Regions from separate parts of the Sodalis sp. RH16 genome, predicted to be linked through region 1. Evidence: predicted binding sites of a transcription regulator. Region 1 holds the regulator's gene; the other holds the start of a gene.

Region 1 (7,474 bases):
AATACGACGGCGTAATCGGCTGCCGCCCGGGCCGCCACGGTGGACAACATCAACCCGCAGGCCGCACTGCCGACAAATTTAATGAATTTATTCATTTTTTATCTCCAAGAGAGAATTATTTATAATCACGCTTCAGGTACTGGGTAATGGCACTGGTTTTTTCCAAATTTTTATTAGCTAAATCAATATCCTGCCTGGCTACCGAAACAAAAAACGCATCCAGCAGGGTCAATTGCAGAATACGGGCCGAGGCATTCCTGCCCAGCAGCGGCGTTTCCGGGGCCGGTGAACAGATGTTGAAATCCGCCAGCCGCGCTATGGCTGAATTGCTGCTGTGGGTAATGCAAATAATTTTCGCCCCGTTGTCCTTGGCAATTTCCACCACCCGCTTGAGATCGGTGGTGCGGCCCGAATGGGACACCACCAGCGCCGCATCGCCGGGCTGTAACAGGGATGCCGACATCATCATCAGGTGGGCATCGCGGAATGCGGTGCAGCGCAGGCCGATTTTCAGGAATTTGTGCTGAACGTCGGTACAAATTGAATTCGAGCCGCCGACGCCATAGAGTTCACGCTGGCGGGCATTGAAAAAACAGCGGGCGGCCTGCTGGATCTCCTGCGCATCGACAATGGCCTGTCCTTCAACGATGGTGCGTACCGTGAGGTTAAACACCTTATTCACCAGATCCTCCGGACTGTCATCCGGCGACAGTTCGGCGGTAATATCATGATCCGCATGATCAAAATATTCGACAATCGCGCTGCGAAGCTGCCGAAAACCGCTGAAGCCCAGAATTTTCGACACCTTGACAATCATGGCTTCCGACATGCCGAGGCTTTGCGCCACCTCTTTAATGCCGGAAATATGGCTAAGATTGCCTGGCGTTAAAAACCACTCCACGATCCGGCTTTCATTTTCGGTCATCCCTTCTTGCTTGATGCGAAGATAGGGAGCGATGCCGATACCTCGGGGCATGGCGCCGTTCAGTTCCGATTCAGTCATTTTCAGCTCTCTGATTATCATTGCTGACGGCACTATATCAACATAGGATGCATAACAAATATGCAGCATACTTCACGTTTTAAAATAATTTATAAAGTTGGTGCTTTTTGTAAAAGTAATGCCGGACATTGCTCATGGCGCCGTGGAAACGACACCGAAGCCTTACGAATAAAATATTATTGTAATACAATAGGTAACATGTATTTTTAGCGAAGATTCTTTTTCGCTTGTGGATTTGAACAGCAGGAATGAGAATTGATGGGTGTGTGATTGTTTTAAATATTTATAATAAATTTTAATTCGTGAAGTTTCTTTTGCTGATGCGATTCCACGGCGCAGGCTCAACGGGCTGTGGCCGCCTGGCCGGCATGAAGGGGCTGAGGAGCGAATGGAGTGAAAGAATCAACGGCAGCGGGATAAGAAACGGGGCGGCATCAGTCCAGGTGCCATCGGCAATTTGCGGAATAACCAAAACCACCCGTTTCAGCAGTGGTTTTCAAGCTTTGAACGATGCCCGGTGTCGCTATGGTTACTCTTTAAGGCTGTGCACCGCTTCGTCAACATCATGATCGTGCAGGGTCTCATCCTCACGGCAATTGCCGACTTCACAATGGCCATAAAGATATAAACTGTGATTAGTGAGTTTGATATTGTGTTTTTTAGCGATATCCCGTTGGCGCGCTTCGATAAACTCGTCACGAAATTCAATGACCTTGCCGCAATCAAGGCAGATCAGGTGGTCGTGATGATGTTGCTGCGTCAGTTCAAAAACGGATTTACCGCCTTCGAAATTATGGCGGGTGACGATCCCGGCGTCATCAAACTGATTCAGTACGCGATAAACGGTGGCTAAACCAATCTCCTCACCCATATCGATCAGTTTTTTATAGAGATCCTCCGCACTGACGTGATGGCATTCCGGATCTTGCAGCACTTCCAGAATTTTAAGTCTGGGAAGTGTGACTTTCAGGCCGGCCTTCTTCAATGCAATATTATTGTCAGTCATGCGGGTTTAGTCCTGTTGCTTTGATAATTTGATTGTAGGCTAATGTAGCCTATAACAATGGTCGGCCTGAAAAATGTAACGCCGTCTCATTATAGGACTGCCTGTGTAAAATGAAAACCGCGGCCTTTTTACAATGATAGTCTGTTTAAGGTGAGGCAAGTTTTATCACATTTCATTAAAATCGGTCTAACCGCCAGGCTATTGTACTGCTTTGTGGATGAAAGTTAAAAACTTGTATCTATCGATTTGAAAGGAATTATATATCAACAGCTTCAACCGGCCGTCAACGCTATGGACGGCACGGGTTTAGCCGGGAAACCCGGCGGCGGCTCAGCCGAGCTTGAGTTCGGCGCTGATTTGTTTTACCCAGGCGTCCACGCGGTCATTGGTCAGCTCTGGCTGGCGATCTTCGTCTATGGCCAAACCGATAAAATGCTTATCGTCCGCCAGACCCTTCGATGCTTCAAAATGGTAGCCGGCGGTAGGCCAATGACCCACGATGGTGGCGCCATGGGGTTCGATGATATCGCGAATGGTGCCCATGGCATCACAAAAATATTCGGCGTAGTCTTCCTGATCGCCGCAGCCGAACAGCGCTACCTGTTTTCCCGTGAAATCAATGTCTTCCAATGTGGGGAAAAAGTCGTCCCAGTCACATTGCGCTTCGCCGTAATACCAGGTGGGAATGCCCAGCAGCAGGGTGGAGAATTGTTCCAGGTCCTCTTTGCTGCTTTTGGCAATGTCATGCACTTCGGCAACATCGGCGCCCAGCTGCTTTTGAATCATTTTGGCAATATTTTCGGTATTGCCGGTGTCACTGCCAAAAAAAATGCCTACGCTTGCCATGAATTTGAAAACCTCTTAAATATTAAGGATATGGTTTACCAGACGATCAACCGGCTTTTCGGGAAATAATCGTGCAATAATAGCAGACCCTCACAGCGGGAGAAACTCGTTCAACCGGAGTTTTATCGCAAAAGCCGGTCTTTTCCGGTCCCGGACGGCGAGCCCGGCCTTAATCTTCCTTGCCGGCGGCATCCTGATGCCGTTCCAATTCGGCCAGCAGGATTTGTTCAATCAGCTCGCTGCGGGAGAGAGCGTGCTGAAAAGCCAGCTCGTTTAATGCAGCCACCGCCTGCGCATTGATTTTTAACTCAACCCGGCGCAGACCCCGCACCTTGTCCCGGCGCAATTGATTGCGTTTATTGATTCGCAATTGTTCATCACGGGAAAGCGGGTTGGTTTTCGGGCGCCCCGGGCGTTTTTCATCGATAAACAAATCCAGGGTGGTGCGGTCCGTTTGTTCTTTTGCCATAAGTCGTGAAGGGATTGTGCATCCAAAAGCGGGCGGGTAAGTCCTTGCCGGTAAACATAGCAAGCCATATTACCCCACCCCGGTGATAAACGACAATGATTAACACTGCCGGATGGGTAAACCGGCCGGTCGCGGCTAGCTCCCCAGGGAATCCGCCAGAAACCGCACAACGGCGCGCAGCGTCGCTTCAGGCTTTTGGGCATGCACCCAATGGCCCGCGCCGGCCACCACGTGGGCCCGCGCCCGTGGAAACTGCCGCCGGATGGCTTCGCTGTACTCCTCCTTCACATAGGGGGAGAGGCCGCCGCGGATAAATAATACCGGCCCGTCCCAGGGCGGTATTTCCTTCCAGCCGATAAGCGCCGGATAGTTTTCCCATAATGCATCGATATTGAATCGCCACGCGCCCTGGGAAAAGGATTTCAATAAGAACTGAATAGTGTCCTTATCGTCGATATCCTGTTCCATCAGCAGCGCCGCCTCGCTACGCTGCGCCGCTCCCGCCTTCTCCACCCGTCTGAGGGCGGCGAATACCGGGTCGTGATGACGGGTGGGATAGGCCACCGGCGCGATATCAATCACCACCAGCGCGGCGATGCGATCCGGCATCAGCGCCGACAGCGCCATAGCCACCTTGCCCCCCATGGAGTGGCCGATAATGATGCATTTCCCCAATTGCAATTCGTCAAGCAAGGCCGCCACATCCCCGCTCATGGCGCCATAACCGGCCTCGTCGTCGTGGGGCGAAAGGCCGTGATTGCGCAGATCGATTTGCAGGGTGGCATGATTTTCCCCCAGCGCGCGCGCCAGTACGCCCAGATTGTCCAAACTGCCGAACAGGCCGTGCAGTAATACCACCGGCAAAGCGTTTCCCGGTTGCCGGGCCGGTTGCAAACGATAATGTAATTTCATCCCGATCCTCGTGTCGACAGCAAAGGCGACTAGCGTATCATGAGGTATTGACGCCTGCGCCGCAAAAAAGGGTATCAATCCCCGCATCGCCGTCGGGGAAATTCCGACTTTATGCCAAAGCCGGATACTAGCGCTGTTCGCGGGGCCGGTTTAGCTTGTATAATCCTGTTGATTGATTTAAGAGAAGAAAGCCCCCGGATAAAGATGAAAACAATCGAACTCGACGAAGACCTCTACCGTTTTATTGCCAGCCACACCCAGCATATCGGCGAAAGCGCCTCGGACATCCTGCGCCGGATGCTGAAATTTTCTCCCCAGGCCAATGAGCCCGTCCGTCCGGCATCCGCCGCGCCGGCAAAAACGGAAGCCTCGACCCCGGCCCGGGATCGCGTCAGGGCGATGCGTGAATTATTGCTCTCGGACGTCTATGCTGAACAAAACAAGGCGGTAGAGCGTTTCATACTGGTGCTGTCCACCCTTTATTCCTTGTCGCCCGCCGATTTCTCCGAAGCGGCGGACGTGCTGCGCGGCCGTACCCGGACCTATTTTGCCGGCGATGAGCACACATTATTGCAAAACGGCAGCCATACTAAACCTAAGCAGGTGCCGGGAACGCCCTACTGGGTTATTACCAATACCAACACCGATCGTAAACGGGGTATGGTAGAACACATTATGCTGGCTATGCAGTTCCCGGTGGAACTGACAGATAAAGTTTGCGGCACCATTTGATAAACGACAGCCAATGGAGAAGCACCGATGGCTAATAGCCCCCGTGCCGGACAACCCGCCCGGCAAAGTGATTTGATTAACGTGGCGCAGTTGACCTCGCAATATTATGTTTTGCGGCCCGAGCCAGGTAATGCCGCCCATGCGGTGAAATTCGGTACTTCAGGCCATCGCGGCAGCGCGGGGCGCCACAGTTTCAACGAAGCCCACATCCTGGCCATCAGCCAGGCGATTGCGGAAGAACGTCAAAAACAGGGTATTACCGGGCCTTGTTATGTGGGCAAAGATACCCACGCCCTGTCCGAACCGGCCTTTATTTCCGTACTGGAAGTGCTGAGCGCCAACGGCGTGGATATCATCGTCCAGCAGGATAACGGCTTCACCCCGACGCCCGCGGTGTCTAACGCCATTTTGGTCCATAATCGCCGCGGCGGTCCCCAGGCGGACGGTATCGTGATTACGCCTTCGCACAATCCGCCGGAAGACGGCGGCATCAAATATAATCCGCCCAATGGCGGACCGGCCGACACCAACCTGACCAAAGTCATCGAAGAGCGCGCCAATGCTCTGCTGGCGGATGAACTGCGGGGCGTGCGGCGCCAATCCCTCGACGCGGCCTGGAACAGCGGCCGTGTCCACGCCCAGGATCTGGTGCAGGCTTATGTGGAAGGTCTGGCGGAGGTGGTGGATATGGCGGCCATCCAGGGCGCCGGCCTCAAGCTGGGCGTCGACCCCCTTGGCGGCTCGGGCATTGCCTATTGGCAGCGCATCGCTGAGCATTACCAGCTGGATTTGACGCTGGTCAATGAAGAAATCGACCAGACGTTCCGGTTTATGTATCTGGATCATGACGGCATCATCCGCATGGACTGCTCGTCGCAGTGGGCCATGACCGGCTTGCTGTCGCTGCGGGACAAGTTCGATTTGGCGCTGGCCAACGATCCCGATTACGATCGTCACGGCATTGTCACGCCCGCCGGGCTGATGAACCCGAACCATTTCCTGGCGGTCTCCATTGATTACCTGTTCCAGCATCGCCCGCAGTGGGGCGCCGACGTGGCGGTGGGTAAAACGCTGGTGTCCAGCGGCATGATCGACCGGGTGGTTGAATCCCTGGGCCGCAAGCTGGTGGAAGTGCCGGTGGGCTTTAAGTGGTTCGTCGACGGCCTGTTTGACGGCAGCCTGGGTTTTGGCGGCGAAGAGAGCGCCGGCGCTTCGTTCCTGCGGTTTGACGGCCGTCCCTGGTCCACCGATAAGGACGGCATCATTATGTGCCTGCTGGCGGCGGAAATCACCGCGGTCACCGGCAAGAATCCGCAGCAGCACTATGACGAGCTGGCGCAACGCTTCGGCGCTCCCAGCTATAACCGTATCCAGGCCCCGGCCACCCATGCCCAGAAAGCCGTTCTGTCCAAGCTGTCGCCGGATCAGGTTGGCGCAAGCATGCTGGCGGGGGATGCCATTACCGCCCGGCTGACCACCGCCCCCGGTAACGGCGCCTCCATCGGCGGCCTGAAAGTAATGACCGCCAACGGCTGGTTTGCCGCCCGGCCTTCCGGTACCGAGGAAGCCTATAAAATTTATTGCGAAAGCTTTCTTGGGCCGAAGCACCGCGAACAAATTGAAAAAGAAGCGGTGGATATCGTCAGCGAGGTGCTGGCGGGGGCGAAATAACCCAACCCGTAGCCATTGCCGTGGAGCAGGCCCTTATGGGTGGCTCACGGCGTGTTGGCGAGCGGGTTGTCCCGGCCGGGAACGTTGTCTGTGAGGGTTCAGGCGCTGATAATTCAGCGCCTTTCGTGGGAAAACGGCGGGTGTCATCACTACCCTTATTCGATTGCGCCGAATATCAAATTCATGTGCGGTAATACCGGCTTTGCGCAAAATGATGAGTACTTTATCAACTCTATCCATTACTTCCGTCAGGCAGTATTAATTCATATCAATATTATCATGAAAATGTTGATACAAAAAAATAAGATACACTGTTTTTAAAAGACTGCTTTTAAAAAGAAAGATTGATGAGCACCTTTTCTCCTTGAAAGGATATACATAAACATATAAATTTGATGACATGTATCAATTATAAATATGAAATGAATTCACCTCCTCCTATTTAGGAAGCCTGCCATTAATATCATTTGTTGACTTAGTTTTTTCTATCCAGTTTGATATCAATTTCCGTAAAAAGGAATTAATAATGGGTCGACTAAAGGATATCATTATGCGGGCCAAAAGATCGGTTGAAAGGGCTAATCCCTATTGGAAAATAGTGAACTTTTCTCTTGGTCAATATGCCGGGCGGCGATTGCAGATTATATGTCTAATAGGCACATCTTTTTTATTAACCTGCTCGGAGCTGTTCATACCGGTTTTTGTCGGGCGTCTGGTTGATACCCTATCCAAGGGAGCAAGCCATTTTCAGGACACATATTCATTATTAGCGATGATCGTCATATTGGGTATAATCTCGGTTTTTTTACGGGATATTATCTTTCGAGTGATAATA
Region 2 (7,474 bases), 2.0 Mb from region 1:
ATCAACATCAGCGGCCGCAGCATCAGCAATACCAGCACCAGTCCGATAACCAGACGCGGCCATAAAAAGCTCACTTTGCTCCAGTCCTGCTGATTGAGCATGCCGCTGCTCCAGAGGAAAATGCCTTGCAGACGTTCATAGTTAAGCAGCGACAGCAGGCTGCGGGCGGATCCGCAATACAACCCCAGGACCAGGCCCGCCAGAATCAGGGTGACCGGCGACAGGCGCCGCCCCCACGAGACACCGAACACCAGTCCGCCCACCGTCAGCGCGCCGAGGATAGTGGCCAATTGCCGGGTGGATTCGCCGCCGGGCAGTGCCCAAAGCATGGCGACGGTCAGTCCCAATTGCGCTCCCGCCGTAACCCCGAGAGTTGTGGGCTCAGCCAGGGGATTGCGCAGGATCTGCTGAAACAACAGTCCCGCCAGGCCGAGGCCGGCCCCCACCAGCAACGACAGCACGGTGCGCGGCAGCAAGCTGTAATGAAACAGCATCTCGTCGATGTTATCTACATGAGGTTGCCAGGCGGCCTGCCGCCAAAGATCCACCGGCAGCTGCTGCGTCAGGTTCAGACCGGTGAGCGCCAATGCGGCCAAGGCCAGCAGCAAAATCAGCAGCGGAGAATAAGGCGAAGTCCTGGCGCTCATGCCGTTTTCACCAGAGACTGCTCAAGCAGGCGGCAAAACCGCATGGCGGCGATGGTGGCGCCGAAAAACCACACCGCCGGGACAGTCTGCCATTGCCGCTCCCGCACAAAGGGGATCACCTGCCAGAGCGGCGACAGTACGACATCGTCGAGGGGATCTTCATCGCCGCGGCGAAAGCACAATCCGCGAACATCCTTTAATCCGGCCAATTGTTCAAAACCCACGGTTGCGCTGCCCCAGCGGTTGACTTCTCCATGCCAGGCGTTGGTCACACCGACCCGATCCATGATCTCCTGGAACATGCTGCCTTTACCCAGCACCATAACGTGCTGGCTGTCCAGAAAGGTGAACAGCAGTACCGGACGGCTGACAACGGAATTCAGCCGCCGGCGCGTTCGGGCCAGTTGTTCCTCAACAACCTGCAGATGTTGCCGGGCCCGATCCGCCAGGCCCAAGTACTCCCCCAGCGCCAGCACATCCTGCCGGGCGGTGGTGAAAGGCAGTCCCGGCGTTTCCTGAACGGGAAAAGACATCACCGGCGCGATGGACGCCAGGCTTTCCGCCGCCGGACCATAGCCTTTGGTCAGTAAAAGCAGCGAGGGCCGCAGGCGTTGCAACGCTTCCATATTCGGCTCGGTACGCAATCCCACATCCTTCACCGATAGCGCCAGCGGGGGTTCAACCACCCAGTTGCGGTAGTTGGGGGCGTCGGCAATCGCCTGCGGGGTGACGCCGAGGGCCAGCAATAACTCAGTGGGACGCCATTCCAGGGCGATTATCCGCCTAGGATCGAGCTTTTCATCGGCGGCAATGGCGGCGGAAAACCACCAGGGCAGGGTCATCATGCCCATAAGCAGCCGGCGGCGGTACTCATCATGAGTTTGCATAAAATTTAAATATTAATAGTTATCATTACGATTTTAATCGCCTATTATGCGCATTCGGAGAGTGACTGCAAGCAACTCGCCTGCCTGAACGCCTTTCCCTTGGTTTAAATCAACAAAGGAAACACATGCATCCTGACGAAAAAATGCCTGGCCGGGCGTGCGCCGCCGAGATAACGGAAAGCTTTTTACTTGAGGCGCCCGCGCAGACAAAAGTTTATAGCGCACTGGATTTATGTGCGCCGGAAACGGCGCAGGCAGTGGTTGAACCGCTGTTGAAAAAATATGAGGGGGAAGACCCGGCGGCGGTGATCTCCATCTGGTCGCAGTGGTACTTTGCTCTTTTGCTGGCGCCCTGGGCGCGTATCAATATGCTTTACGATTGGCAATTGCCGTTTTTGCCGCACGATATCCGCTTTACCCAGTCCGAAAACGCGGTGCCGGATCGGTTTATCCTGGCGGATCACGGCTGCGCCGCGCCGACGGGTCCGGCCCGGTTCGATGCCTTGATCCACCGCCATCTGGCGCCGGTGTGCCAGACATTTAGCCGACTAGCCGGCATCAAGCCGGGATTGTTCTGGAATAATGCCGGCATCCGTCTGGCGCACGGTTTCACCATGGCGCAAGAGCAAGGGGCGGACATTACCCGCGCTGACGATTTTCTGGCGGCGCGCACCCTGCCGGATGGCGCCCCCAACCGCCTCTATCAGCCGATGCGGGAAATACCGCAGCCGTCGGGACCGCCGAAAATCATCCGCCGCCTGTGCTGCCTGCGCTATAAGCTCGCCGGTCTGGAATATTGCCCCGGTTGCCCACTGGTGGAAGCGCGGCAGCGCAGGACCTGTCGAGGAAATTAACCGGTACGCAGCTGCAGATTCCGGTCAAGTTCCCTGGATAACGCAACGGTTTTACAGATGCGGGTCAGGTTCAACGGAACAATGCAGCGGTTTTACAGGAAAATACCGCCGGAAGCCTCGATTCTTTGGCCGTTGATCCAGCCGTTGCCTTCCGCCAGCAATGAGGCCACCGCGGCGCCGATATCATCCGGCAGCCCTACCCGACCAAGGGCGGTGGCTGACGCAATCTGCCGGTTTATTTCCGGCGTATCCCGCACCATGCCGCCGCTGAAGTCGGTTTCGATGGCGCCGGGGGCAAGAGTATTGGCGCTGATGCCGCGATCCCCCAACTCCTTGGCCAGATAGCGCGTTAACACCTCCACTCCCCCTTTCATGGCGGCATAGGCGGATGAACCTGGGAATGAGAAACGGGCCAGGCCGGAGGAGATATTCACGATCCGTCCACCGTCGGCAATCAGCGGCAGCAATTTCTGGGTCAGGAAATAAGGTCCTTTTAGATGAACCTTGAACATGAGTTCAAACTGCTCCTCAGTGGTTTGTGCAAAAGCGGCATGCAAACCGACGCCGGCATTATTGACCAGAAAATCGAATTGATTGCGGGAAAATTCAGCGGATAAAACCTGCCCCACTTTGGCGGCGAATTCCCCAAAGCCGGCGCTTTCACCTACATCCAGCTGCACCATGGCCGCTTTACCGCCAGCCTGTTTGATCTCGTCCGCCAGCGCCCGCGCCTCGTCGGCCTTGCTATGATAGGTGCCGATGATATCAACGCCCTGGCGGGCCAGATGTTGCGCGATGCTTTTGCCCAGCCCGCGGCTGGCGCCGGTGATCAATGCAATTTTATGACTCATGGTTATTACTCCCGCTAATGGGTGAATACATTATTATGGCTCGGATAACAGTTTATTAGCCGGACAGCGATAGATAAATCCGCCAAAACCGGAAATACTGTTCGCTATGACAGAACAATAGCGAGCTAAATCGATGGTAAACAAACTGGAGCTGCTGCGCAGTTTCGTGCGGGTAACCGAACTGTCGAGTTTTACCCAGGCCGGCGAGAGCCTGGGACTGCCGAAGTCAACGGTGTCCGAACATATCCAGCTGCTGGAAGCCCTGGTGGGCGCCCGCTTGCTGCATCGAACCACCCGGCGCGTAAGGGCGACACAGGATGGGTTGGTACTGTATGAGCGCAGCCTGGATATGTTGTCGAACATGGACGAACTGGAGGGGTTGTTTCGCCAGGACGGCCTGGTGCTGACCGGGCGCCTGCGTATCGATATGCCCGCCGGCTTCGCCCGTTCCCTGGTGCTGCCGCATTTGGGGGAATTCATGCAACGGCACCCGCAGGTGCAAATCGAGATCAGCTGCACCGACCGCAGGGTGGATATCGTGCGTGAGGGGTTTGATTGCGTACTGCGCGTGGGTGAATTAACCGATGCCACCCACGTCGCGCGCCGCTTAGGTCAACTGCCGATGATAAATTGCGCCAGTCCGGCCTATCTGGCCGCCCACGGCACCCCCCACACCCCGGAAGAGCTTGCCGGGCATTATCTGGTTCATTACGTGTCGGTATTGGGCACCCGGGCCGAGGGATTTACCTACCTGCGGCAAGGCAAGCCGGTGGACCTGGAGCTGCCGGCCATGGTAACGGTAAATAATGTCGACGCCTATAACGCCGCCTGTCTGGCCGGCCTGGGGATCATTCAGGCGCCGTCCATCGGCTTGAGCGAACATGTAGCCGCCGGGCGTTTGGTTGCCATCCTGGCGGATTACCCGCCGCCTTCTATGGACGTCTCGTTGCTGTACGCCCATCGCCATTATCTGCCCCGACGCGCGCGGGTGTTTATGGACTGGCTGGCGGAATTGATCGGGCAGGCCATCGCCCCGCCCTCGCGCTGACAGACGCATTATGGCGAAAATATCAAATCACTTCTCAACGACCTCGAGGGAAATATTTGCGGGTTCCCTCCCTCCCCCGTTCAACGGTTAAAAGGCATATCGCCATTATGGCGCTGGGCCGACGTGGCCGAATGGCTGCAGGGAACAAGCCATAGCAAAGGCCAACGCATTAGATAAAAGATGGATGCTCCTATCGCCCCGAAAGGGATAAGCATTCGACAAATCCACGAATGATCGCGGCAATCTCGGCAGGGGATTCAAGGGGTGAAAGATGCCCCGTTCCCGGCAACACATGCAGCCGCGCATGGGGGATAAGCGGCAGCAATTCGGTTTTCAACACCGCAACGGTTTCAACCCGGTCCAGCTCGCCAGCAATAATGACCGCGGGGGATACGATCCCGGCGACAGCCCCGGAAATATCTTCCTGACTGGTATATTTCGGCCAGGCTATTTTCGCCTCCGGCGCGCCGCGCAAACTGTCTTTAATGATCTGCCGGCGATGGTCGGGAGATAAGGGCTTTGCACTCAGCATATGGTCGATTGCCATATTCACCGTCTCCTGGGAGGTATAGGCATTCTCCATGACCAGACGCGCTTCGGGGGCCAATTTCATTGGCGTCGGAGGCGCTGGGGCAATCAGTACCAGCCCGACGAGTCCGCAAGGACGCTGCGATGCCAGCAATTGTGCGACTCGACCTCCCATGGAATGCCCCACCAGCACATATTGCCGCACATCCAGCGCCTTGATCATGGCCAAGATATCGTTAACGAAATCAATAAGTGCAAAACCGTTGTCAGCCGGCGCGGACGATTCACCCCATCCCCGCAGATCGGGGGCGATGGTACGGTAGGTTTCGGGCAGGGCGGCGATAACATCCGCCCACGTCCGCGACGATCCGCCCCAATAATGCAAAAAGATAATGGCCGGCAAGCCGTTACCCCTATCTTGTATATTCAGCTCCAAACCATTCAAAAAATATTTCATAACGCAACCTCTCAATGAGTGATGTTAGGCTGCAAGGGTATATTAAATCCTCTTAATCGATAATCCGGCGTCTGTTATCATCAGTCTTTCTTTAAACTATCGAATAGAGGCATTGATGGATCGTCTGACCAGCATTGAGGTTTTTATCGCCGCCGTCGATGAAGGCAGCCTGGTGGCCGCCGGCCGGCGCTTTGGCCTGTCCGCCTCGATGGCGGGAAAATACCTGACCGGCCTTGAAACAGAGCTGAATGTCTGTTTGATCAAGCGCAGCACCAGGCGGCTGAGCCTTACCGATGCCGGCAAAAGATATTACGACCGCTGCAAACGTATTCTGGACGAATTCGACGACGCCAACCGCGAAGCCAGTGACGCCAGCTTAAGCCTGCACGGCGTCTTGCGTATTGCCGCGCCGGTGACCTTCGGCACCCTGCATATGGGCAACGTCATCGGGCGGTTTTTGCAGGATCATCCGCAGCTTAACGTGAGTATGCGGCTGGACGATCGCTACCTGGATTTGCACGACGACAATATCGATGTGGCGATTCGTATCGGCCGGTTGGCCGACTCGTCCTTGATTGCCCGGCGCCTGGCCCCCTGCAGCATGGTGCTGTGCGCCGCGCCGGCATATCTAAAGCGCGGGGGAACGCCTCGAGTGCCGGAGGATTTATATCATTCTCCCCGTTTGGCGTTCAGCGAAGAGGTGTCGATGGGTGCATGGACGCTTTATGATGAAAACCAGCAACCTCACCTCATAGACGGCCCAATCCGGATGCAGGCCAATAATGTTCAGATGCTCTTGGACGCGGCGTTGGCGGGTATCGGTATTACCTACGGCCCAAGCTTTGTATTCGGTAAGTATCTTGCCAGCGGTGAGTTGATTAATTTACTGCCCGCCTATCGGACCAAAGACTTGACCGTACAGGCGGTTTATCCGGCAATGCGATATACGCCGTCAAAGATTCGCCGATTTATTGATTATCTGGTAACTGACTTCGGCGATATACCGCCCTGGGAGCGTTATTAACTGAGCCGGAGGCCAGATTTAATTAAAAGCTCAGTATTAATTAAGGAGGGAGATCTAAAAAATGTTTACGACAAAGACTTTGAAAAACCTGCCATGAACTATGAAGCAGGCGTTGCTATGCGGAACTTGCAATGGCTGGCGCAAAGTAGGTTATTTCCCCGCAACCAGCCTTTCCTGACATGCTACGCTTCCCTCCCTCTTTCAAGGTTCAAACCCATTACTGGGTAAGGATAAGTCAGTCTTGCAATAAGAACTTTAATAGCCCGCAATTATCACAATAATTCGTAATAACCACTTGATCTAGAGTGAAAAATGACGAGATTAGAACGGAATATCGTCGTCAAAATCCATCGGCGGTTCATTGCCGGCAGCCGGCGCATTGTTCTGCGGCGCAGCGGCCGGACGACCGGCGGTCGACGACGGCGCGGCAGCGGGATTACCGCTGAACTGCGCGTTATTGCCCTGCGGCTGCTGCGGCTGGCCCCAGCCGCCCTGCTGTCCGCCGCCGGCATTGGCACCGGGCGCGCCCGCGCCGCCGCCCTGACGGCCACCCAGCATCTGCATGGTGCCGCCTACGTTGACCACCACTTCGGTGGTGTAACGTTCCTGGCCGCCTTGATCGGTCCATTTGCGGGTTTGCAGCGCCCCTTCAATATAGACCTGGGAACCTTTTTTCAGGTATTCCCCCGCCACTTCAGCGAGTTTGCCGAACAGGACCACCCGGTGCCATTCGGTCTTTTCCTTGGTTTCGCCGGTCTGCTTGTCGCGCCAGCTTTCGGAAGTGGCCAGAGTCATGTTGGCTACCGCGCCACCGTTCGGCATATAGCGGACTTCCGGATCCTGGCCCAGATTTCCGACTAGAATCACTTTGTTTACGCCTCTGCTGGCCATGTCGACTCTCCTGATAAGATGATTTACTAAGTGTAATCGCTAAAGTTTACCATGCAAACGCGTAAAGAACACGGCTGAAAATGAATGCGGGGACGATCCCGTATCGGTTGATACAGATATTGCTGTTGCAATCAATACTGGATATTCGTTCAGCTTTTTTTGTGTCATAATTGTCCGTTTCGTGCCGGTCGCGTTGCCAACGCGGTCGTCAGTCATTATTCATCCGGTGACGGGATTAAGTTGAATGGATAAGATCGAAGTTCGTGGTGCTCGTACCCATAACCTGA

Evidence for each region. The regulator Fur, encoded in region 1, represses iron uptake genes when iron is present. The targets are predictions, from matches to a motif close to ATAATAATGAGAACNACTATCAA.
Region 2: fhuF (siderophore-iron reductase FhuF) is a predicted target of Fur. The motif match lies at 1,544-1,566, and genes of this name have one in related genera.

Annotation. Positions count from the first base shown of each region.
Region 1 is NZ_CP178737.1:3,295,892-3,303,365, forward strand. Features, by position in the region: gene alsB (D-allose transporter substrate-binding protein) at 1-95, opposite strand, end outside; gene alsR (transcriptional repressor AlsR) at 116-1,003, opposite strand; gene fur (ferric iron uptake transcriptional regulator) at 1,533-2,009, opposite strand; gene fldA (flavodoxin FldA) at 2,340-2,855, opposite strand; gene ybfE (LexA regulated protein) at 3,025-3,324, opposite strand; gene ACL2XJ_RS15200 (alpha/beta fold hydrolase) at 3,460-4,236, opposite strand; gene seqA (replication initiation negative regulator SeqA) at 4,441-4,968, shown strand; gene pgm (phosphoglucomutase (alpha-D-glucose-1,6-bisphosphate-dependent)) at 4,996-6,639, shown strand; gene ACL2XJ_RS15215 (ABC transporter ATP-binding protein) at 7,166-7,474, shown strand, end outside.
Region 2 is NZ_CP178737.1:1,344,340-1,351,813, forward strand. Features, by position in the region: gene fhuB (Fe(3+)-hydroxamate ABC transporter permease FhuB) at 1-647, opposite strand, end outside; gene fhuD (Fe(3+)-hydroxamate ABC transporter substrate-binding protein FhuD) at 644-1,534, opposite strand; gene fhuF (siderophore-iron reductase FhuF) at 1,660-2,388, shown strand; gene ACL2XJ_RS06145 (SDR family NAD(P)-dependent oxidoreductase) at 2,481-3,239, opposite strand; gene ACL2XJ_RS06150 (LysR family transcriptional regulator) at 3,373-4,287, shown strand; gene ACL2XJ_RS06155 (alpha/beta fold hydrolase) at 4,478-5,272, opposite strand; gene ACL2XJ_RS06160 (LysR family transcriptional regulator) at 5,388-6,296, shown strand; gene ACL2XJ_RS06165 (single-stranded DNA-binding protein) at 6,618-7,187, opposite strand; gene uvrA (excinuclease ABC subunit UvrA) at 7,432-7,474, shown strand, end outside.